One region of the Arthrobacter sp. NPDC058097 genome, then DNA from elsewhere that is predicted to be linked to it. Evidence: riboswitches for the same ligand, from Rfam matches in the RefSeq annotation. Region 1 holds a riboswitch; each other region holds the start of a gene.
What was found. A riboswitch is a leader RNA that binds a small molecule or an ion and turns the genes downstream of it on or off. The one in region 1 is predicted to bind S-adenosylmethionine.
Positions count from the first base shown of each region.

Region 2: linked by a shared signal. The riboswitch ahead of ACFVTE_RS05495 (aminotransferase class V-fold PLP-dependent enzyme) and the one ahead of ACFVTE_RS06595 (LLM class flavin-dependent oxidoreductase) in region 1 are both predicted to bind S-adenosylmethionine.
Region 3: linked by a shared signal. The riboswitch ahead of ACFVTE_RS10740 (bifunctional o-acetylhomoserine/o-acetylserine sulfhydrylase) and the one ahead of ACFVTE_RS06595 (LLM class flavin-dependent oxidoreductase) in region 1 are both predicted to bind S-adenosylmethionine.
Region 4: linked by a shared signal. The riboswitch ahead of ACFVTE_RS07990 (DUF1737 domain-containing protein) and the one ahead of ACFVTE_RS06595 (LLM class flavin-dependent oxidoreductase) in region 1 are both predicted to bind S-adenosylmethionine.

Region 1 is NZ_JBHVSZ010000003.1:19,204-25,015, reverse strand. Features, by position in the region: gene ACFVTE_RS06605 (rhodanese-like domain-containing protein) at 1-330, opposite strand, end outside; gene ACFVTE_RS06610 (MFS transporter) at 1-53, shown strand, start outside; gene ACFVTE_RS06600 (LLM class flavin-dependent oxidoreductase) at 372-1,553, opposite strand; SAM riboswitch class IV at 1,767-1,876, shown strand; gene ACFVTE_RS06595 (LLM class flavin-dependent oxidoreductase) at 1,912-3,018, shown strand; gene ACFVTE_RS06590 (NtaA/DmoA family FMN-dependent monooxygenase) at 3,032-4,450, shown strand; gene ACFVTE_RS06585 (ABC transporter substrate-binding protein) at 4,447-5,812, shown strand, end outside.
Region 2 is NZ_JBHVSZ010000002.1:343,390-349,201, reverse strand. Features, by position in the region: gene aroA (3-phosphoshikimate 1-carboxyvinyltransferase) at 1-463, shown strand, start outside; gene ACFVTE_RS05505 (ribosome small subunit-dependent GTPase A) at 447-1,562, shown strand; gene hisN (histidinol-phosphatase) at 1,629-2,441, shown strand; SAM riboswitch class IV at 2,622-2,735, shown strand; gene ACFVTE_RS05495 (aminotransferase class V-fold PLP-dependent enzyme) at 2,770-4,188, shown strand; gene ACFVTE_RS05490 (class I SAM-dependent methyltransferase) at 4,273-5,052, shown strand; gene ACFVTE_RS05485 (metal-dependent transcriptional regulator) at 5,063-5,776, shown strand; gene ACFVTE_RS05480 (fluoride efflux transporter FluC) at 5,783-5,812, shown strand, end outside.
Region 3 is NZ_JBHVSZ010000005.1:179,830-185,641, reverse strand. Features, by position in the region: gene ACFVTE_RS10750 (MFS transporter) at 1-551, opposite strand, end outside; gene ACFVTE_RS10745 (homoserine O-acetyltransferase) at 766-1,947, opposite strand; SAM riboswitch class IV at 1,960-2,075, opposite strand; gene ACFVTE_RS10740 (bifunctional o-acetylhomoserine/o-acetylserine sulfhydrylase) at 2,180-3,496, opposite strand; SAM riboswitch class IV at 3,538-3,654, opposite strand; gene ACFVTE_RS10735 (VOC family protein) at 3,783-4,421, shown strand; gene ACFVTE_RS10730 (CPBP family intramembrane glutamic endopeptidase) at 4,510-5,289, opposite strand; gene ACFVTE_RS10725 (histidine phosphatase family protein) at 5,377-5,812, shown strand, end outside.
Region 4 is NZ_JBHVSZ010000003.1:327,075-332,886, reverse strand. Features, by position in the region: gene ACFVTE_RS08015 (AMP-binding protein) at 1-867, opposite strand, end outside; gene ACFVTE_RS08010 (DUF1905 domain-containing protein) at 943-1,242, shown strand; gene ACFVTE_RS08005 (YegP family protein) at 1,309-1,689, opposite strand; gene ACFVTE_RS08000 (O-succinylhomoserine sulfhydrylase) at 2,065-3,273, opposite strand; gene ACFVTE_RS07995 (rhodanese-like domain-containing protein) at 3,275-3,685, opposite strand; gene ACFVTE_RS07990 (DUF1737 domain-containing protein) at 3,682-3,990, opposite strand; SAM riboswitch class IV at 4,004-4,118, opposite strand; gene ACFVTE_RS07985 (NtaA/DmoA family FMN-dependent monooxygenase) at 4,325-5,620, shown strand; gene ACFVTE_RS07980 (aromatic amino acid ammonia-lyase) at 5,625-5,812, shown strand, end outside.

The sequences.
Region 1 (5,812 bases):
TGCCGGGAACCCGCCGTCGACATGCACTGCACGGGAGTAGCCCAGCAGCCTGAGCTTCTCCGCCACGGGACGCGAGCCGTTGACCGAGCCGCAGAAGACCACAATCTGCTGGTCCGTTCCGGTCACGCCGTCGAGGCGGGCGGGGGACTCGGGCCCAAAGCCCTGGGCCACGTTCTCGCGGTCCACCACTACGGCGCCCGGAACAGCGCCGGTGCTGGCCCGGCCCTTGCGGCTGCGGACGTCGATCAGGAGGGCCCCTTCGCCGATAAGCCGGGCGGCTTCCTCGGCGCTGACCAGCTGCGGATCGTCCGTGGTTTGTTCGGTGCTCATGTGGTGCTCCTTCGGGTGTTGTTTGATCTTGCAGTGGGATGTCAGGTGAGTCCCCAGGCCTGCGCGAGCAGCTCCTGGGAGCGGATCCGGTCGGCCTGGCGGTGGGTGATGGTGGTGACCAGCAGCTCATTGGCTCCGGTGACGCGCTGCAGGGTGCGGAGCCCCTCCGCCACCTGACGGGGGTCGCCCACGAACCGGGTGTCCAGCCTGTCCTGGATGAGGTCCGCGTCGTCCGGTTCCAGTTCCGGCCAGCGGGCGGCGTCCTCCGGCGCGGGGTAGGGAATGGCGCCGTGGCCGGTCCTGATGCTGTGGACCCAGTCCGCGTACCCGGCGGCGATGGTTCCGGCCCGGGATTCGGTCTCGGCCACCACGACGTCGGCAGAAACAGCCACGTACGGCTCAGCCAGGGTGGTGGACGGCTTGAAGTGCGAGCGGTATTCGCCAACCGACTCCAGGACCGCCGCGGGCGCCACGTGATAGTTGGCTCCGAACGGCAGGCCGAGCTTTCCGGCGAGCCGGGCACTGGGGCCGGCGCTCGACCCGTGGATCCAGAACCCGGGGGCGTGGCCCTGTGCGGGGTGTACGGTGACCTCCGTGCCGTGGGCAGCGCGGTATTCGCCGGCGAAGAACGCGATGACGTCCTGGACGTCGCTTTCGAAGTTGTCCGCATCGCCGGGTACCCGCCCCAGCAGATCGGCCTGGACCTGGAAGCGCTCGGGGAACTTCCTGCCGAAGAGCGGCCGCGGGGCCGGGACCACCAGACCGTCCACCACACGGTTGCCGGCGGGGCTGCCGGAAAGTCTGCCGGAGGCACCCGGCGAAGCGTCTGCCGGCACACCAGCCCCTGGGGCCTCTCCTTCCGCCGGGGCCTTGGGCACGCCCGACCGGCCGAAACCGAGGTCAACGCGTCCCGGATAGAGGGCGGACAGCGTCCCGATGTTTTCCGCGATCTGAACCGGCCGGTAGTTCCCCAGGATGGTTGCCGCCGTTCCCACCCGGATGGTGCTGGTGGCCGCGGCGATGAGCGCGGACAGGACGTGCGGGGCGGAGCCGGCCACGCCGGGACTCAGGTGGTGTTCGGCCAGCCAGTAGCGGCTGTACCCCAGCGCCTCCGCCGAGACAGCCAGCGCAATGCTGTTCCGCAGTGCGTCCGTCGCCGTCTGGCCGGCGGAGACGGGGCTGAGATCGAGGACCGAGAGGGGAACGGCTGAAGGCTTGGGCATGGCAGCACACTACGGAGACGCCGTCGCCCGCCAAACTCCTCCGTCACCGTCCTCAACGTCCGGAAACCGGGGGCAACCGGAGCCCAAAATCCGTCACATACGACGGCCGCGCATGACGGAATGCGCCGCCGCTTGACGCCCCATTTCCGGAATTAACACCCTGCGACAGGCGGTTTGGAAATGTCCGGGCGGCCCTCCTAGATTCAACATCTAGGTCCAGAGTCAGCACGCCAAGGACCGGCTCGTGCTGCGGCAACCCTCAGGCATTTGATGGCGGGGTGCTCCGGAAACAGACCTGGCCGCACTTGCGGCAAGTGAATGTCGAGACGGCCGTCCGCGGCCCCTAAAAGAGGGAACCATGCCTTCACTACCCACACCCAAAAACCGGCCCGCTGTGCTCGGCATCGAGCTCGACGGCGACGGCGCCCACCCGGCAGCCTGGCGGTTTGCCGCGCACGAGCCCGGCGCATTGCTGACCGGCGCCCGCATCCGGGAAACCGTCCAGGCAGCGGACATCGCCGGCTTCCACCTCGCCACCTTCCACGACTCACGGACCACCGACACCGGGGCCACCGGAATCGCGGGGCGGATCGACGCGGTGCAGCGGGCGGCCTTCGCCTCCCCGGTGACGCGGTCGATCGGCCTGGTGCCCGAGGCAGGCGTGGTCTACACGGAGCCCTTCCACGTGGCCACCCAGCTGGCGAGCCTGGACTACTCCTCCCGCGGCCGGGCAGGGTGGCTCGTCAGCGCGGAGAACACGCTGCAGGAAGCACGATCGGTGGGCCGTGACCTGCTTGCTGCCGAAGAGGCCGGCACGGAGGCGGCGGACGTTGTCGAGAGCGCGCGGCGGCTGTGGGACTCGTGGGAAGACGACGCGGTGATCAGGGACGCCGCCACCGGCCGCTACCTCGACGCCGGCAAGCTGCACTACGCGGACTTCGAGGGCAGCCGCTTTTCCGTGAAGGGCCCGTCCATCATTCCGCGCCCCTTCCAGGGGCAGCTGCCCGTGTTCGCCCCGGCGGCGCTCCTGCCCGCCGTCGAGGCCGACGTCGCACTGGTCAGCGCGGCCACGCCCGAGGAACTTGCGCAAGCAGCGGAGGCTGCACGGAATGCCGGTGCCCCGCGCACGCTCCTGGAACTGGACGTGGTCCTCGACGCCCGCGGCCAGCGGGCAGCCGACCGGCTGGCCGAGCTGGACGCGCACGGGAAGTGGGACGGCGGTGCCCGCTACGTGGGAAACGCTGCCGGACTGGTGGAGCTCCTGGCCGGGCTGTTCCAGCAGGGCGACGGTGTCCGGATTCGCCCCGGTGTGCTGGACACCGACCTGCCGGAGCTGGCTGCCCTGGTGCTGCCGGAACTGCGCCGGACCGGTCTGCTGTCCAGCCCCGCCCCGGGCGGCACGTTGCGTGAATCGTTCGGCCTGCCCCGCCCCGCCAACCGCTACGCCGCTGCCGCGGCCCTCTAGAGAGGCCAGACCCGTGAGCTCATCCCCGCGCACGGCCGGCAACGGCCAGATCCAGTTCGGCGTCTTCTTCCAGGGCGTCAACCACACCACAGTCTGGCGTGATCCAGAGAGCGGATCCCAGACTGACTTCGAATCCTTCCGCCGGGTGGCACAGACCGCAGAACGGGGGCTGTTCACCGCCTTCTTCCTCGGCGAAGGGCTGCGGCTCCGCGAACACCTGGGCCGGATCCACGAGCTCGACGTCGCCGGCCGGCCGGACGCACAGACGGCGCTCGCCGCCCTGGCTGCCGTGACCACCAACATCGGACTGGTGGCCACCCAGAACACCACGTACAACGATCCCGCGGACCTGGCTCACCGGCTGTCCAGCCTGGACCTCCTCTCCGGCGGCCGGGCCGCATGGAACATCGTGACCACGGACAACGCCTGGACCGGCGCCAACTTCCGGCGCGGCGGCTTCCTGGCTCACGAGGACCGCTACATCCGGGCAGAAGCATTCGTCCAGACCGCCAAAGCGATCTGGGATTCCTGGGCTGACGGCGCAATCGCCGGGTCCCGGGGCTCCCGCCGGTGGCTGGCCGAGGACGGCATCACCCCCGTCCGCCGCAAAGACACGAGCTTCGACGTCGAAATCACGGGCCGCCTCCCGCGCTCCAACCAGCACCATCCGGTCCTGTTCCAAGCGGGCGACTCCCCGGACGGGCGCGACTTCGCGGTCCGCAACGCGGACGTCATCTTCTCCCGGCATGCCGGGCTGGAGGAGGCCAAGAAGTTCCGCGAGGACATTGTGGCCCGCACACTGAAGGCGGGCCGGCCGGCGGATGACGTGAAGATCTTTCCGGGGCAGGAGTTCATCCTGGCACCCACCGCCAAGGAAGCGGAGGAAAAGCACCAGTGGGTCCGCGAACGGCAGGTGGGGCCGCAGACCGCCATCGCGTTCCTTGAGCAGTTCTGGGGGCGCACCCTCAGCGAATACGACCCCGACGGCCCTCTTCCCGACGTTGACCCCGTCGTGGACGTCACCGACCCCACCCGCGGCAACGCGTTCCACGGAAAGAACGCCCGGCAGCTTGCCGCGGAGTGGCGGGCTGAGGCCAGGGAGAAGGGGCAGTCCATCAGGCAGTTCGTCTCCGGCCGCGCCCAGCTCAACGGACGGGGGCTCGTGGGCTCCTTCGACGACGTCGCCGACCTGCTCGCCGAATACGCCCACGCCGGTGCCGTTGACGGTTTCAACATCACACCGTGGATCGTCCCCTCCGGCCTCGACGACATCGTCAACGAGCTCGTCCCCAGGCTCCAGGACCGCGGCGTCTACCGGACCGAATACGAAGGCACCACGCTTCGCGAAAACCTGGGGCTCCGCGCCCCGCTGTCACACCGCAGCGGCTCGCTCGCTTCGGTGACCACCACCGAGAACGAGGAAGTAGCATGACCGCCCGAAACATCAACACTGCTTCCAACCGTGCTGGAACGGCCAGGGGCCGGCGGGTGGGCAGGACAGCGGCCGCAGGTGCGCTGCTGGGAACCGTTACGCTGCTGCTCGCCGCGTGCGGCGGCACATCCGACGCCGGATCCCAGCCGGGTGCCAGCAGCACCCCCATCCGGGGCGGCAACCTCAACTTCGCCGTTTCCGTGGACCGCGGCTGCATCGATCCGCAGCAGGTGGGCAACAACGATGCGATCGCCGTCGCCCGCCAGACAGTGGCGTCACTGACCTCCCAGGACCCGGAAACCGGCCAAATCGTCCCCTGGCTGGCCGAGAAGTTCGAGGCGAACAAGGACGCCACGAGCTTCACCTTCACCCTCCGGAGCGGGGCCACCTTCGCCGACGGGACGCCCATTGACGCGCAGTCGGTCAAGACCAACTTCGAGGCGATCAGGGCCCTCGGCGCCAAGGCCACCCTGGGCTCCACATACCTCAGCGACGTCAGCGGCATCACGGTCAAGGACCCGAAGACCGTGGTGGTGGACTTCGCCAAGCCCAACGCCCAGTTCCTGCAGGCCACCTCCACCTTCACGCTGGGGCTGCTGTCCCCGGCGTCGGCGAAACTCAGCGAGGCGGACCGCTGCGCCGGAAAATTCGAAGGCTCGGGCCCGTTCACGGTGAAGAGCTACACGGTGGACAAGGAAGCGGTCCTGCAGCGCCGGGCCGGGTACTCCTGGCCGGCGTCCACGAACAGCAACAAGGGTGAGGCCTACCTGGACACCGTCACCTTCAAGATCATCCCGGAGGCCGGCAACCGCACGGGCAGTCTGCAGTCCGGGCAGATCGATGCGACGGCGGCCATCTCGGCTGCGGACATCAAGCTCTTTGACGGCAACGGCTTCTGGAAGGAGACGAGGGCAAACCCGGGCGTGGTCTACAACCTGTATTCCAATGAATCCACGCCGAAGCTCAAGGAGACGGCCGTGCGCCAGGCGATCTCGAAGGCCATCAACCGTGAGGAGATCACCAAGACGCTGCTGACCGAGGCAGACCGGCCGGCCAAGGGTGTGCTGTCCCACACCACCCCGTTCTTCAAGGACTTCAGTGATCTGCTGAAGTTTGATCCCGACGGCGCCAAGAAGCTCCTGGACGACGCCGGCTGGAAGCCCGGGGCGGACGGCATCCGCGCCAAGAACGGCCAGAAGCTTTCCTTCTCGGTTACCTACTGGCAGTCCCCGAAGGAAGTCCTGGAACTCGTGCAGCAGCAGCTCAAGGCTGTGGGCATTGACCTCCAGCTGAAGTTCACCACCATCGCTGACGTCACGGCGGCCCAGGCGAAAAAGGACTACGACTTCTCCTACGGTAACC
Region 2 (5,812 bases), on a different contig from region 1:
CGGCAGTGAAATCAAAGGCTCGGACTTCGCCGAAACCAGCGAACTGGCGCCGACCGTCGCCGCCCTCTGTGCGCTGGCCTCCGGTCCCTCGCGGCTGAGCGGCATCGCCCATCTCCGCGGACACGAGACGGACCGCCTCGCGGCGCTCGTCACCGAGATCAACCGCCTCGGCGGCGATGCCGAGGAAACGGCAGACGGACTCATCATCCGGCCCGCGGAACTGCACGCCGGTGTGGTTCACAGCTACGCAGACCACCGGATGGCCACCGCCGGGGCCATCCTCGGCCTGGCGGTCAGGGGCGTGGAAGTGCAGGACATCGCCACCACGTCCAAGACGATGCCGGACTTCCCCAAGCTGTGGGCGGACATGCTCAGCCAGCGGACCGGTTCAGTTACAAAAGGTGCTGATGCAAACACAGCAGTGACCAACACCGCGGGGACCAGCGGTGGCACGCAGCACTGATTCCTGGGACGAGTCCGACGTCCGGATCCGGCCGAACAAGAAGGGCTCCCGGCCCCGGACGAAGGACCGCCCCAGCCATGAGGACGCCGTCACCGGCCGGATCATCACCGTTGACCGGGGGCGTTACACGGCAGTCGTGGGCGAGGACTCAGGGCATGAGCGGACGGTCATTGCCGCCCGCGCCCGGGAACTGCGCCGCTCCCCCGTAGTCGCCGGCGACTTCGTGTCACTCGTGGGCGACGTGTCCGGCGCGCCGGACACCCTCGCCCGGCTCGTGAAAATCCAGGACCGCAAGACCCTGCTGCGCCGCAGCGCCGACGACACCGATCCGGTGGAACGCGCCGTTGTGGCCAACGCGGACCAGCTGGTGGTGGTGGTCGCTGCCGCCAACCCCGAACCCCGTACCGGCTTCATCGACCGGGCGCTGGTGGCGGCCTACGACGCCGGGATCGAGCCGCTGCTGCTGGTCACCAAGGCGGATGTCAAGGACCCCACCGAGCTGCTGGGCAACTACCGCCACCTCGACTTCCCGGTCATCATCAGCCGCACCGCCGATTCCGACGCGTCCGGCATCGACGCCCGGTCCGACGACGGCCTCTCCGCCCGGCTCGACGTGGCCGCCGTGTCCGAACTCCGCGCCCACCTGGACGGCAAGGTGACAGTGATGCTGGGCCATTCCGGCGTCGGAAAATCCACCATGGTCAACGCGCTGACCGGTGCCGAACGCGCCACCGGCGGCGTCAACGCGGTGACCGGCCGCGGACGGCACACGTCGTCGTCGGCCCTCGCCCTCAAGCTCGCTGACGCCCCCGCCGGGAGCTGGATCATCGACACGCCGGGCATCCGTTCCTTCGGGCTGGCCCACGTGGACCCGGACCGGATCCTGCATTCCTTCCCCGACCTTGAGCCGGGCACCGAGGCCTGCGAACGCGGCTGCAAGCACGACGCCACCGCCGTCAACTGCGGCGTGGATGCCTGGGTCGCGGCCGGCCACGCCGGCCCCACGGGAGCGGCCAGGCTCGCGTCGCTGCGCCGTTTGCTGGGCACCGACCCGCGCGCGGAAGGCCAGGAAACCAAGGAACTCGGCAGCGTCAGCTAGCCTTCCGCGGCGCAGCCCGGCGGCTGCCTCCCCGCCCCGCCGGGCCTTTGAGGGTAGTTTGGAACCATGACCCAACCCGCTTCAACGTACAACGATGACCTGCGTCTGGCCCATGTGTTGGCCGATTCCGTGGACGACCAGACCATGAGCCGGTTCAAGGCGCTGGACCTCCAGATCGAGACGAAGCCTGATCTGACGCCGGTCACCGATGCGGACAAGGCCGCCGAGGAGTCCATCCGAGGCCAGCTGTCCCGCTCCCGTCCCCGCGACGCCGTGCTCGGTGAGGAGTTCGGAAGTTCCGGCCATGGTTCCCGCCGCTGGATCATCGACCCCATCGACGGCACCAAGAACTTTGTCCGCGGGGTGCCGGTGTGGGCCACGCTGATCGCCCTCGTCGACGAGGGCGAGCCTGTCGTGGGCGTGGTCAGCGCCCCGGCGCTCGGCAAGCGCTGGTGGGCGGCCAAGGGCGCCGGCGCCTATTCGGGCCGGTCCCTGGCCTCGGCAACCCGGCTCAAGGTATCCAATGTGTCCAGCCTCGCCGACGCCTCGCTGTCCTACTCCAGCCTCGGCGGCTGGAAGGACCGCGGCAATCTCGATGAGTTCCTCCAGCTCACCGAGGATGTGTGGCGCACCCGCGCCTTCGGCGATTTCTGGTCCTACTGCATGGTGGCCGAAGGCGCGGTGGACATCGCCTGCGAACCGGAGCTGAACCTCTATGACATGGCGGCGCTGGTGCCGATCGTCACGGAGGCCGGCGGCCGTTTCACCTCCCTCGAAGGCACGGACGGCCCGTTCGGCGGCAACGCCCTGGCCACCAACTCGATCCTGCACTCGGAAGTCCTGAAGCGGCTGAACCCACAGCTGGACGATTTGCTCTAGCTTTCCTCTGAGCTGACCCGGTGCCCTGGCGCTGAATATTACGACGGCGGTCGCCCCCTTTTGGTGGCGGCCGCCGTCGTTTATTCGGCCGAACGCCCGATATCAGGGCTTCGTAATAATCCGCTTAACATTCCGGACCGGCTTTTTCATCGCCCCTCCGGATGTCCTAGTCTCGTTACAGGTCACGAGTGCCAGCGCTAAACCCCGGTTAGCTGGCCGGCAACCCTCCATTCGCGGTGGGGTGCCCCGGGTGACGACCAGGCCGATCCGGAACGGACCCGGCAAGCGCGGATCCCCGTCACACGGGGTCCTTTCTCAGTGAGGTCCCATGACGACTGCAATCATTTCTTCCATCGAGTCTTCTGCCGCGGACGCGGCCCTGCTGGACGGCCGATTTGCCGCCGCCGGCCGTCCCCTGGCCGCTGTTACCGGCGCGGAAATCCAGGCTCCGCTGATCCAGGGTGGCCACGTCCGCTACGCCAACCTCGACTACGGCGCCTCCGCGCCCGCACTGTCCGTGGTGTCTGCCTATCTCAACGAGATCCTTCCGTACTACGCGAGCGTGCACCGTGGCGCCGGCTACGCCTCCCAGATCAGCACCTCCGTGTACGAGAACGCGCGCGACATCGTGCGGGAGTTCGTGGGCGGCCGCGCCGATGACGCCGTGATCTTCACCCGGAACACCACCGATTCCCTCAACCTCCTGGCCGGCTGCCTGCCCGTGCAGGACCACCACCACACCGGTGAGGTGCTGTACCTGGACATCGAGCACCACGCCAACCTGCTGCCGTGGCAGGGAGTGCCGCACCGCAGCGTGGTGGCCTCGGAAACACTGGAAGCCACCATCGGCAGCCTGCGCACCGAACTTGAGCACGGCGACGTCAGCCTCCTTGCCGTCACCGGCGCGTCCAACGTCACCGGCGAAATTCTTCCCATCCGGCGCCTCGCTGCACTGGCCCATGAATACGGCGCACGGATCGTGGTAGACGCCGCCCAGCTCGCGCCGCACCGCCGCGTCAACATCGCCGCGGACGACGTCGACTACCTCGCCTTCTCCGGCCACAAGCTCTACGCCCCCTTCGGGGCCGGCGTGCTGATCGGCCGCCCCGACTGGCTCGACGCCGGCACCCCCCACCTTGCCGGCGGCGGCGCCGTCAGCGAGGCCCGGCTGGACGGCGTCAGCTGGGCCACCGGCCCCGCCCGCCACGAGGGCGGCTCACCCAACGTGCTCGGCGCAGCCACCCTGGCCCGGGCGACCCAGGTCATCGCCGCCCTGGATCCGCAGAGCTGGCACGCCCATGAGGCTGCCATCCGGTCCTTCCTCGTCGAGGGGCTGCGCAGGATCGACGGCGTCACCGTCCACCAGATCTTCGAGGACAGCGACCCCGACGACGCCATCGGCGTGGTCAACTTCTCCGTTGAGGGTTACGACGCCGGGCTGGTGGCCGCCTACCTGTCGGCCGAACACGGCGTGGGCCTGCGCGACGGCCGCTTCTGCGCCCACCCGCTGCTGAAGCGCCTCGGCCTGCCGTCCGGATCCCTGCGCGCCAGCTTCGGCGTGGGGTCGCGGCTCGAGGATGCCCAGCGGCTGCTCGCCGGCATCGAGGAGCTCCGCCGCTCCGGGCTGGGCTGGGACTATGTGGTGGACGCCGGACGCTGGGTTCCGGCGAACGACACCCGCACCTACCCTGAGTGGGCGCCGAACACCCCGGGCACCGCCGGCGCCGCACCCTGCTCGCAGGATTAAGCGCCACCCGACGCTCCCCTTCCAACGGCCTCCGTACGGTAAATTCGAAACGTAATTTTCGACGTCGGGCTAAGGAGACTGTGCGTGGCACGGGGCGGTCCCAAACTTCATCACGGGCGGCGGCAGGAGCTCGGGCAGAGCTTCCAGGACGGCGGCGAGCACTACCACCGCGTCCGTCCCGGCTACCCTGGCGATTCCGCGGACTGGCTCATTCCGGCCGGGGCCCGCACTGCTGCCGATATCGGCGCCGGAACCGGTAAATTCACGGCCCTGCTGGTGGAACGCGGGCTGAGCGTCAGCGCGGTGGACCCTTCCGTGGACATGCTGGAACAGCTCAGCCGCGCCTACCCAGGAGTCCAAACTCTGGAAGGGACAGCGGAGGCAACCGGACTGCCCGGGGCGGCGTTCGACGTCGTGAGCGTTGCCCAGGCGTGGCACTGGTGCGACCCGCTGCTGGCCAGCACGGAGATTTGCCGAATCCTCAAGCCCCTCGGGGTGCTGGGCCTGATCTGGAACCAGCTGGACACGTCAGTGCCGTGGGTGCACCGGCTGTCCCGCATCATGCACGCCGGGGACGTCCACAAACCGGATTTCCGTCCTAAGATTGGGCCGGAATTCACGTCGCTGGAAAGCCACCTGACGCGGTGGGAGGATCCTGTCACCCCGGACGACATCCTCGAACTGGCCAAGTCCCGCAGCTATTACCTCGCGGCCAACGACGCCACCCGCGCCAAGGTAACCGGCAACCTGACCTGGTACCTGCACGAGCACCTGGGCCATGCGGAGGGCGAACTGCTGCAGCTCCCCTACCTCACCCAGACCTGGCGGGCCGTTCGGGCGGAGCGCGAGGGTAGCAGCAGGTAGGCTTTAAGCTGTGAAGACCAGTACGCCCTCCTCCTCGATCGAGGACTACGTTAAGGTCATCTATTCCTTCACGGAATGGCAGGACAAGCCCATCACCTCCACCCAGCTTGCACAGCGCCTGGGCGTGGCCAACTCCTCGGTCTCCGAAATGGTGCGGAAGCTCAAGGACCAGGGCCTGGTCCTCCACAAGCCGTACAGCGCCATCACGCTTACGCCCCAAGGCGTCCGGCTTGCCCTCTCCATGGTCCGGCGGCACCGCCTGATCGAGACGTACCTGGTCAAGGACCTCGGATACAGCTGGGACGAAGTCCACGACGAGGCCGAGCAGCTGGAGCATGCGGTCTCGGACACGTTCATTGAGCGGCTGGCAGCCCGGCTGGGCAACCCGTCCCGGGACCCGCACGGCGATCCCATTCCCGCGGCTGACGGAACCGTCCGGATGCCGTCCGCACACCGGATGATCGAGCTTGACGACGGCCACACCGGCAGGATCACCCGGATCAGCGACGAAAATCCTGAGTTGCTGCGCTATCTCGCCGCGGAAAAGATCAGCCTCGACGCCGACGTCGAGGTGCGAGGCCGCAAGCCCTTCGGCGGCGCGCTCGTGGTCCGCATCGGCTCCCCCGGGACCAGCCGGGACGTTGACCTGGCCGACGAAGTGGCCTCCGCCCTCTGGATCCACAGCGATTCGGCGCATCCCGGCTGCCGCATGGCCGGCCTGTAAGCACAGGTGCGCGCTCCCCTGGCCGGCCGCACCGGC
Region 3 (5,812 bases), on a different contig from region 1:
AACAGCACGGCCGTGGCCAGCAGGTTGCCCATGGGCACGGCGGACTGCGGCCAGCTGGCCCAGAAGCCGCGGGACTTGCTGGGGCTGTGCTCGGCCACGAGGAGGACCGCCCCGCCCCATTCGCCGCCGACTGCGAAGCCCTGGGCAAACCGCAGGAAGACCAGGAGCGCGGGCGCCCAGTAGCCGATCTGCTGGAACGTCGGAAGGCAGCCCATGAGGAAGGTGGAAACACCCACCAGGATGATGCTCAGCTGCAGCAGTTGCTTGCGCCCGAACTTGTCGCCGAAGTGGCCGAAGACGATGCCGCCGATCGGGCGGGCAACGAAGCCGACGGCGTACGTGAGGAAGGCGGCGATGATGCCGTCCAGCTCGGTGCCGGCGTTGGGGAAGAAGGTCTTGCCGAAGACCAGGGTGGCAGCCGAGGCGTAGAGGAAGAACTCATACCACTCCACGACCGTGCCGGCCATGGACGCCGTGACAACTTTCTTGAGGCCTGAGGCCTTGACGTCGGTTTCTTCTGCACGCCTTGCGGCGGAGCTTTCCGTACTCATTGCGAACTCCTTCGGCGTCTTCCTCGACACCACGGGGACCAGTCGGGGGCGAACTGGTGTGATGCGCACCACGAACGCCGGATTCAACGAGTATGGTCTGCCAATGACGCAAGCTCAACGCCAAATAGTGCAGGGCGCATCTGCATAAATGCACACATCCACCGGTGGCGTTGCCACGATACGGTCGGCTCGGGCCGGGCGGACCGGTCCCGAATCAGTTGCGGAAGTGTTCCCTGAGCTGGGCATTCAGCTGCCCGATCTCCGTGAGGAAACCGTCGTGGCCGATCGGCGAATCGATCATGTGCACGTCCACGTTCCCGGGCAGGGCCTCGGCGAGTTCCAGCGACTGCGAGGGAAAGTACAGCCGGTCCGTCTCCACGGCGGCCACGAACACGTCGGCCGTGACCCGGGCCAGGGCTTCCTTCAGCGTCCCCCGCCCGCGGGTGACGTCATGGCTCATGAGCGCTTCCGTCAGGGCGATGTAGCTGTTGGCGTCGAAGCGCCGGACCAGCTTGTTGCCCTGGTGGTCGAGGTAGCTCTCCACCTGGTACCGGCCGCGGCCCGCCAGGGCATCGGCCTGCAGCGGCTCTTCAGGGGCCTGGGCGTTCCTGCCGAACCGGAAATCGAGCTCGAAGGCCGACCGGTAGGTGATGTGGGCAATCCGCCGGGCGAGCGCCAGGCCCTCCGCCGGTTCCGGGCCGCCGTAGTAGTCACCGCCGTTGAAGTGGCGGTCCTGCCGGATGGCAAGGGTCTGTGCCTGCGCGAAGGCGATTTGTTCAGCGGTGCTCCTGGCGCCAACGGAGATGACACCGCAGCGGCGCACGCGCTCCGGGAAAGTCACTGCCCATTCGAGCGCGCGTGCCCCGCCCATGGACCCGCCAACCACGGCGTGCCAGCTGCCGATGCCGAGCCGGTCCGCGAGCCTCGCCTCGGCAACAGTCGAGTCCCGAAGCGTCACCAGCGGAAAGCGTGAGCCCCACGGCTTGCCGTCCGGAGCGGTCGACGACGGTCCCGTGGACCCGTAACAGCCGCCCAGGATGTTGATGGAAATGACAAAGAACCTGTCCGTGTCCGCCGGCGCGCCCGGCCCGGCGAGCTGTTCCCACCAGCCTTCCTCGTCACCGGCACCCCGCGTCACGTGGGTGCTGCCGGTGAGGGCATGCTGAACGAGGATCGCGTTGGAGCCGTCCTCATTGAGCGTTCCCCAGGTTTCGTAGGCCAGGGTCACGTCCGGCAGGAAGCCTCCGGCCTCGAGCTCGAGGCTGCCGATGTTGAGGTACTGGACGGTGCCGTCGGGAAATGCACGGCCGTCAGGAAGAGTGCGGCCATCGGGAACTGCCGTCCCCTCCGGAACTTCGGCGGCGGGGACGTCGGTGCTGCTGACAGAAATCGTCATGGGTAAACCTCTTCTACGCGCTTGCCCGCCGGCAGCTGTCCGGCAGGCCAGGTCTTCACCCGGGGCACCCCACCGCGAAAGGAGGGTTGCCGGCCAGCAAGCCGGGGCTGTCGCTGGCACTCATGACCTGTTGCCCAGTTTACGAAACAGGCGGACATCTGCGCGAAGAATGTGACGGCTGTGTGACTCCCGGCCGATCCGCGCGCCGGGAGGACCACCAGCAACGGCCGGATCAGGCGCCTTTCGCCGCCCGGAATCCGGCGTCGAGGTCAGCCAGGATGTCGTCGATGTGCTCAAGGCCCACCGACAGCCGGACCAGGCCGGGGGCCACCCCGGCCACGCTCTGCTGTTCCGGGGTCAGCTGGCTGTGCGTGGTCGACGCCGGATGGATAACGAGGGAGCGGACGTCACCGATGTTCGCCACGTGCGAGTGCAGTTCCAGGGCATCCACGAAGCGCTTGCCTGCCTCGGCGCCGCCGGCGACGGTGAAGGACACCACCGCGCCGGTGCCCTTGGGCCCGTACTTCAGGCCCCGCTCGTACCACGGGCTGGACGGCAGTCCGGCGTACGCCACTGACTCCACATCGTCCCGGGCTTCCAGCCAACCGGCGACGGCCACCGCGTTGGCCACGTGGCGCTCCACCCGCAGGCTCAGTGTTTCCAGGCCCTGCGCGATGAGGAAGGCATTGAACGGGGACACCGCGGACCCCAGGTCGCGGAGGAGCTGGACCCGGGCCTTGAGAATGTAGGACAGGTTGGCTCCCAGAGCCCCGCCTGCGCCGAGGTCGCGGGCGTAGACCAGGCCGTTGTAGGTGGGGTCCGGCGTATTGAAGCCCGGGAAGCGCTCCGGGTCCGCACCGAAGTCGAAGTTGCCTGAATCCACGATGACACCGGCAATGGCGGCGCCGTGGCCGCCCAGGTATTTGGTGGCCGAGTGCACCACGATGTCCGCGCCCCACTCGAGCGGCCTGATGAGGTACGGCGTGGACAGCGTGTTGTCCACGATGAGCGGCACGCCGGCCTCGTGCGCAGTCCCGGCGACACCTTCGATGTCCAGGACGTCCTGCCGCGGGTTGGAAACCACCTCGGCAAAGAAGAGCTTGGTGTTCGGCTGCACAGCGTCGCGCCACTGCTCCAGGTTGTCAGGGTCGGCCACGAAGGTGACTGATATGCCGAACTTCTTCAGGGTGTGCGCCAGCAGGTTGTAGGTGCCGCCGTAGAGGCTGGGGCTGGCCACCACGTGGTCGCCGGCCTCGGCAATGTTCAGGATGGCGTACGTTTCTGCGGCCTGGCCGGAGCTCAGGAGCAGCGCGGCAAGCCCACCCTCCAGGCTGGCGATCCGCTGCTCAACGGCGTCCTGGGTCGGGTTGCCGATCCGGGTGTAAATGGGCGCGATCTCGGCGAGCGCGAAGCGGTCCGCCGCACTTTCGGCGCTGGGGAAGACGAACGACGTCGTCTGGTAGATCGGCAGCGACCGGGCGCCGGTGGCATTGTCCGGCACCTGGCCGGCGTGGATCTGGCGGGTTTCGAATGACCATGCGTCGGACATGCAGGCTCCTCTGCTCAAGGGGCATGTGCTGGTCCGGCACAGGCCCGCGCTTGCCGCACGGCGGGCGCCGCGCAACCAGGTCTTCACCCGGGGCACCCCGCCGCGGTGGAGGGTTGCCGGCCAGCGAGCCGGGGCCTTCTTCGCTGGCACTCATGACCTGCGACCAGTGTAGGAATGGCCCTGTTATGCCGACAGCTTTGTGACGAATTTCGTCAAAGTATGGACTTTTCGCAATGTTAGGCAACCCTAAGCTGAGAGCCCCGTCACAAAGTGCCAAGATGAGGGCATGCGCATGGATCACGTCTCTTACGCCTGTGAACACGATGGCCTCGCGGCCACCACCGAACGTATCTCCTCTGCCCTCGGCGTCGAAGCCGTAAAGGGCGGAGTGCACCCCCGGTTTGGGACCCGGAACATGATTATTCCGCTGGCCGGCCACAAGTACCTTGAGGTCGTTGAGGTCCTGGACCACCCGGCATCGGACAAGGCACCGTTCGGCCAGGCCGTCCGGGCCCGGTCCGCGGCGGGCGGCGGCTGGATGGGCTGGTGCGTCGAAGTTGACGACCTCGCCCCCTTCGAGGAGCGGCTTGGCCGCTCTGCCGTGAACGGCAACCGTAAGTTCCCCGACGGCCGGGAGCTGGTCTGGAAGCAGATCGGCATCCTGGGCCTGATCGCGGACCCCCAGGTTCCGTACATGCTGAAGTGGGAGGGCGATCCGGACCTGCACCCGTCCAACGCCTATGACAGCAATGTGAAGATGTCCAGCCTCACCATCGCGGGCTCTGCCGAGCGCGTGACCGAGTGGCTCGGCGAGCCGGTTGAACGGCCGCTGGAGGATGTCGCGGTGAACTGGGTGGCCCCGCACGGTACGCCGGGGATCCTCTCCGTCACGTTCGAAACCGCTGCGGGCGCCGTCACCATCTGACGCTCTCCGCCCTTCTCTTCGGCCGCCATCAGCGGGTGCCAACGACGTCACCCGCCGATGGCGGCCGAATCATTTTTAAGAACTGCAGTTAGCCCAGGCCGACGGCCTTGCCGAACAGGCTGAATCCCACGAACGCCACGATGTCCAGCAGCGCGTGCGCGATCACGAGCGGCATCACCCGGCGGGTTCTGGTGTAGACCCACGCAAAAACGATGCCCATGATGGCGTTTCCAATGAACGGGCCGAACCCCTGGTACAGGTGGTAGCTGCCCCGGAGCATCGAGGACACAAAGATCGCCAGAGGCATCGACCAGCCGAACTTGCCGAACCGGTCCAGCAGGTAGCCCACCACGATGACTTCCTCCACGATCGCATGGCGCACCGCGGACAGGACCAGCACGGGCACGGTCCACCAGTAGGCGTCGAGTCCGCTGGGGATGATCGCCGTCGTAATGCCCAGGGCACGCCCCGCGGCGTAGAGGCCGAGCGACGGAATGCCGATCAGGGCGGCCAAGCCGAGCCCCTGCAGCAGGTCCTTGCCAGGCCGGGCGAAGTTGAATCCCAGTTTCCGGAACGCGGAGCCGGAGTCATGCCCGGCCCCGGACTTCGACTCGCGCTGGTCGGTCAGGAAGTAGATCACCAGTAGGACCGGCACCAGGGCGAAGATGATGTCCAGGAGCTGGTAGGTCAGGTCGAAATACTCGCGGGTGCTTTGCGACCTGTTCAGCGTGGACGTCCCCTGCGCCAGCGGCGCCTGGGTCATCTTGTCCAGCAGCTGCACCACGGAGTAGACGGCGGACTGCCCCAGCGACAAGCCAAGGACAATCCATACTTCGAACCGCAGCCGACGGCGGGAGGGAACCAACATATTCCTATCTTGCCTGTACCTGCTGGTACTTTCCTGTCAGCCCGCCGGTTCCTGTCCGGCCGCGGGCTGACCCTATGCTGGGGAACTATGAGCGCTCCCGGGAAAATCATCATGATCCGGCACGGCCAGTCCGCAGCCAACGCGGACACCTCCATCTACAACAGGGTGCCCGACTACCGGATTCCGCTGACGGAGCTGGGGCTGGAGCAGGCGAAGGCCGCCGGGGAGCGCATCCGCCGCGAGCTGGATGGCCAGCAGGTGAGCGTTTACGTGTCTCCGTACCTGCGCGCCTACCAGACGCTCGAGGCGCTGAATCTTGGCTCGCTGACGGAGCGGGTGATCGAGGAGCCGCGGCTGCGCGAGCAGGACTGGGCCAACTTCCAGCTTTCCGGCGACATCGAGGACCAGAAGGAACTCCGCAACGCCTACGGCCATTTTTTCTACCGCTTCCGGGAGGGCGAGTCGGGCTCCGACGTCTACGACCGGATCTCCTCCTTCATGGAAACCCTGTACCGGCACTGGT
Region 4 (5,812 bases), 310 kb from region 1:
CCCGGGCGGAAGGTACGCCATCCGGGCGGTGGCCTCCGTCTGGCCGTACATGACGAACAGTTCCCAGCCCTTCCGGCGGCCGAGGTCGGCGTAGCTTTGCACGCGTTCGGGGGCGAGCCGGCCGCCGGCCTGGGTGACGTACCGCAGGCGGGGGAGGTCCATCCCGGCAAAGCCCACCCGCTCCAGCAGTTCGAAGGTGTAGGGCACCGCCGCGAAGGACGTCGCGCCGGCGGTGCGGAAAAGCTCCCAGAAGCACGGATCAACAACGGACAGGTCGGTGAGCACCAGGCCCGCGCCGCGGAGCAGGTGGCTGTTGATCACGGACAGCCCGTAGCAGTAGGACATCGGCAGGGTGGTCGCGGCGCGGTCGTCCGGACCGATGCTGAGGTACTCGGCAATCGACTCCGCATTGGCCTGCAGATTGACGGCGGACAGGCGCACCAGCTTCGGCGAGCCGGTGGAGCCGGAGGTGCTGAGCAGCAGTGCCAGGTCCGGGTGGAGCTCGTGTGCGGTGCCAGTCCGGCGTTCCTCGAACAGGGTCTGTCCCTTGAGCGAGCGCAGTACGACGTCAGGGTCATATGCGGCCACCAGGGACTCGAGCGCCGCCGGCTTGTCCTCCGGGAGCAGGATCAGCGGGTGGCCGCCAACCAGTGCGGCGAGGTAGGCCACCAGGGAGTCGACGTCGTTCGCCGCAGCCAGTGCCACCAGACGCCGCTGGGTACCCAGCCGGAGCGCGAGGGCATCGACCCTGCCGGCCAGTTCCCGGTACGTGAGAGTGAAATTGTCTGTAAGAATGGCGGGCCTGTCCCCGTGGACCGCGAGATCGGCGGCGAAGGGCACCCGCGCGAAATCAAGCTGCGTGGTCACCGGAAGATGATATTAGTTAAGGCTTACCTAAGTAAAACCGTGCAGGTGCCTGTTACGCCGTGCCATACTCAGTCCGTGACCGAGGCATATGCATTCCGGGCCCCGCTGTGGCTGTATCCGGGCGAATCCGCCTGGCACTTCATTACGCTGCCGGTGGATATCGCGGAGGAGATCCGCGAGGAGTCTGCGGGTCGCCGCAAAGGGTTTGGCTCGGTGAAGGTGACGGCAGGCATCGCCGGCCACGAGTGGCAGACCTCGGTCTTTCCGGACGCCGGCACGGGCTCTTACCTGCTGCCGGTCAAGAGGGCCGTGCGGGCACTGGCCGGCATAACCGCAGGGGACGACGTCGAGGTCCGGCTGGTCGTTAACCTCTAGACCCAGCAACCCCTAGAACCCAGCCAGCCCCCGACGTCCGACGGAGGTTTGGGGGCGGCTGGGCTGCTAGGCTGCGCCGGTCCACCGGGTCTGCGTTGCCGCCGGACGGCGGAGCTGCGACCCGGGAACCTCTGACGGCGTGCGCTTCTTGCCGAATCCCTGCCGGAGGTGTTCGGCCCGTGCCGGGAGTGGCGCCTGTTTGGGGGCGGATACGCGGGCGGGGGCAGGCTCCTCCTGCGTGGTGCCGGCTGTCACCTGGGGTGCCGCCGCAGAGAGGTCTGTGATGAGCCCCGTCCCGGCGCATTCGCGGACAGCGGCGATCCCGGCCGCAGCCGCGCGCTTGTCCTCGAAGGGGGCGGAGACAGCCAGCACGGTTCCATCGGGGGCCTTCAGCCGGAACCGGAACTGGGACTCTGCATCAACAAAAACTTCAAATACTCCGGCCATGGCGGTCCTTCCGGTCAGGGATGCTGCGTGCAGCGTCTTCGCGGCCGCAGCCCCGAACGCATCACTGCGTCTGTCCTTGGGTGGGGTGCTGAACCGACAGGGTTGATCGGTTCATCGGGTGTTATTAGAGTCTGCCCAGCGCACATGGACCCTACAAGACCATCCATGTAAACCCTGGGTAAACCCTGCCTGCCCACCCACTAAACCGCGCCGGCGGACCGTTCTCAAGGACGCCCGAAACGAAGCTACGCGCAGCGCAACGCGCGTTCACAGCCCGCCACCGGAAGCAAAAAAGATCCGGCCCCGAGGGGCCGGATCTTTAGAAAGGGGAGGCCTGGAGAGGGACCGGGGCTGCAGCGATCAAACCTGGAACTTTCAGATCTGCTTGAGCGCCTGCTCCAGGTCCGCGATGAGGTCATCGGCGTCCTCGAGGCCGACGGACAGCCGCACCACACCGTCGCTGAGCCCGATCGCTGCACGTCCCTCCGGGCCCATGGCCCGGTGCGTCGTGGTGGCGGGGTGGGTGATCAGTGACTTGGCGTCGCCCAGGTTATTGGAGATGTCGATGATCTTCAGGGCGTCCAGCAGCGCAAAGGCGGCTTCCTTGCCCGACTGGCCTGCCGTCGTCGCAAGTTCCAGCGTGAGGACGGTGCCTCCGGCTTTCATCTGCCTGGCCGCCAGTTCGTACTGCGGGTGCGACTTGAGCAGCGGGTACTTGACCCAGCTGACGGCGGGCTGGGCCTCCAGCCATTCGGCCAGGCGCAGCGCCGTGGCGGAGGAGTGGTTCACGCGGAGAGACATGGTCTCCAGGCCCTTGGTCAGGACCCACGCGTTGAACGAGGAGAGCGCCGGGCCGGTGTGCCGCATGAGCTGCTTGACCGGACCGTCGATGAATTCCTTGGTGCCCAGGATGGCCCCGCCCATCACGCGGCCCTGACCGTCGATGTGCTTGGTGCCGGAGTAGACGACCACGTCCGCGCCGAGGTCCCCGCAGCGCTGCAGCAGCGGGGTGGCGAAGACGTTGTCCGCCACCACCTTGGCGCCGGCGGCGTGGGCGAGTTCGCTGACCGCGGCGATGTCCACGATCTCCTGCATGGGGTTGGACGGGGATTCGAAGAAGACGGCCGTCGTTGGCACCGAGAGGGCGGCGCGCCACTGCTCGAGGTCCGGGCCGTCGACGAATACTGTCTCCACGCCCCAGCGCGGCAGGATTTCGTTGAGGATGACGAAGCAGGAGCCGAACAGGGAGCGGCTGGCGACCACACGGTCCCCGGCGCCGAGCAGGGCGCCCAGGGCGGTGAACACGGCGGACATGCCGGACGCCGTCGCAAAGCACGCCTCAGTGCCTTCGAGCAGGCGGAGCCGCTCCTGGAAGGTGGCCACGGACGGGTTGCCGTAGCGGGAGTAGACGAAACGTTCGTCCTCGCCGGTGAAGGCGCGCTCGGCGGCCGCGGCCGACTCGTAGACGAACCCGGAGTTGAGGAAGACGGGTTCGGTGGTCTCTTGGAAATTGGTGCGGTCAAGCCCGCCGCGGACGGCCTGGGTATCGGGGCTCCAGCCGGCGGCGTCGTGATTAAAGGTCAACTTAGTTCTTTCCCAGGTTCGTCGGCAGGCCGCGGTTCTTCCACCCGTTTACGGTGCGCTCACCGTAACGGTCGGGCTCGCCCTCGAAGCCTTCGAGGACGTTGTAGGCCGTGAAGCCGGCCTGCGTGGCGGCGATGGCGGCGGCGATGGAGCGCTGGCCGGAGCGGCACAGGAACACCAGCTCCACCCGGGCGTCCTCAGGCGCCTGCTGCTTCAGTTGCTCGATGAACCCGGGGTTGGGAATGCCGCCGGGAAAGGTCCACTGGATGAAGAGCGGATCGTTCTCCGTGGCCTTGGTATCCGGAATGCCGATGTGCGCCCATTCGCCCTCGGTGCGCACATCCACCAGGATGGCCCCCTCCTCGAGCTTGGCCCAGGCGTCCTGCGGGGTGAGGTCTCCGGCGTAGCTCATGCGTGACCCTCGTACGCTTCCGCGCTGAGGTCATCGTCGGAGTCCAGCCGGTCCACGGCGGTGGCGACGGCGGCATCTGCGCTGGCGATGGCGGCGGGCAGGATGACGGCCTGTGCCACGATGACGCTGGTGCCGTTGAAGGTGGCTGCCGGGCTGCCGTGCAGCACGTATCCCTCGGCCAGGGCAGCCGAAATGCGCTCACAGAACGCGCGGTCGTCCGGTCCCGTGATCAGGCGGTAGGACAGCTTTTCCTCAGGTTTATCCTGCTGGGACGGCAGCGTTGCAACGGCGGGGGCGTCTGACACGACGGATCTCCTTTTCTCACGCTTGCAGCTCGAAGTGGTCGATATGCCGAGTATTCACCTGAGGCACCCCGCCGTGGAAGGAGGGTTGCCGACCGGACAGTCAGGGCTTAATGCCGGTACTCATTACTCCCCAAAAACGTAACACTGACGACGGCGGCACGCACCGCGGCCGTCGTCATGTTCCGTAACGCACCCAACAGCCGGTCATGGCGGTGACGCCGGCATGCGGTTACAAAGCCCGTGACCGGGAGGATAATGACGGGAGATGACCCGCCGTAACGCCGGATGAAACCAGGCCACAGTGAATGATTCGACCCCGAATACAGTGACTCCCATGCTGCATTTTGGATGGTTTGTGGGTCATGGCTTCGGGGTTCAGGGCTGGGGCACGCCCGGCTACGGAATCGGCTATGACTGGAAGAAGCCCGACCCCTACCAGCACGCCGTCCGGGAGTTCGAGCGGGCGGGGCTGGACCTGTTCATCGTCGAGGACTCGCTCACCGTCCCCGACACCTACGGCGGCAGCGCCGAGGTCTCACTGGCGCAGGCGTCCTTTGCTCCGAAGCACGATCCGCTGGCACTGGTGCCGTACCTGCTCTCCGCCACGGAACACCTGGGCATCGTGCCCACCATCAGCGCGTCCTTCTATCCGCCGTTCACCGCCGCCCGGCTGCTGGCCACGCTGCAGCACTTCTCCAACGGGCAGCTGGGCTGGAACGTGGTGACCTCCGGCAGCGACCTGGCCGCGCAAAACTACGGGCTGGACCAGCAGATCGAGCACGACCTCCGCTACGAGAAAGCCGAGGAATTTGTGGACGTCGTGCGCAAGCTCTGGCGCAGCTGGGAACCGGACGCCATCCGGGAGGATGCCGGGGCAGGAATCTTCGCTGACCACACCAAGGTCCGGCCGATCCACCATGACGGCGAGTTCTTCAAGGTCAGGGGGCCGCTGAACACGGCGCCGCTGCCGGAGGAACCGGTGCTGGTGCAGGCCGGGGCGTCCCCGCGGGGCAAGGCCTTCGCCGGTGCGAATGCGGATGTCGCGATTGCCCTGGCCCGGGGTGTGGACGGCATGAAGGCCTACCGGGACTCCATCCGCGCCGAAGCTGCCTCGGCCGGCCGGAACCCTAACGATGTCAAGGTGCTGTTCGTCCTCAAACCCACCGTGACCGGTTCCAGGGCCGAGGCCGAGGAACTGCGGGCCGCGCGCCGGGAGCTCACGCAGCGGGACATCGACAGCCAGCTCAACTCCATCTCGTACCTGTCCGTCATCGACTTCAAGCAGTTCGACCTCGACGCGCCCCTCCCCGAACTCAGCACCAACAGCAACCAAGGCACCCTGGAGCACTTCTCCAAGGCCGCGCCGCCAGGCTCCACCCTGCGGCAGATCCTGCAGGCCCGCAGCGGCGGAGCCGGCGACAGCATCATCGGCACCGCAGAGGAAATCGCCGACTACCTCGAGGAAACCGGGACCGCGGTGGGCGGCGACGGGTTCCTCTTCTCAGGCTTCGTGGACCCGGCCACCATTCACGGCGTACTGGACAGGCTGGCGCCGGTGCTCCGGCGTCGGGGACTGCTGCGGACGAGCTATGGCGACGGCGGCTTCCGCCGGAACCTGCTGGACTTCTAACGCCATGGCAGGGGCTGGTGAACGCGGCACGTTCCTGATCGGCGCGGCGCATATCCGCGCCGGCGATGTGGCTGCGGCGGCCGCCGATCCTGCGGTGGAGGTGGTCCTCAGCGCCGAGGCCCTCGAACTCGTAGGCCTGTCCCGCCAGGTGGTGCAGGCGGCCATCGATTCCGGCCACCGGGTCTACGGACT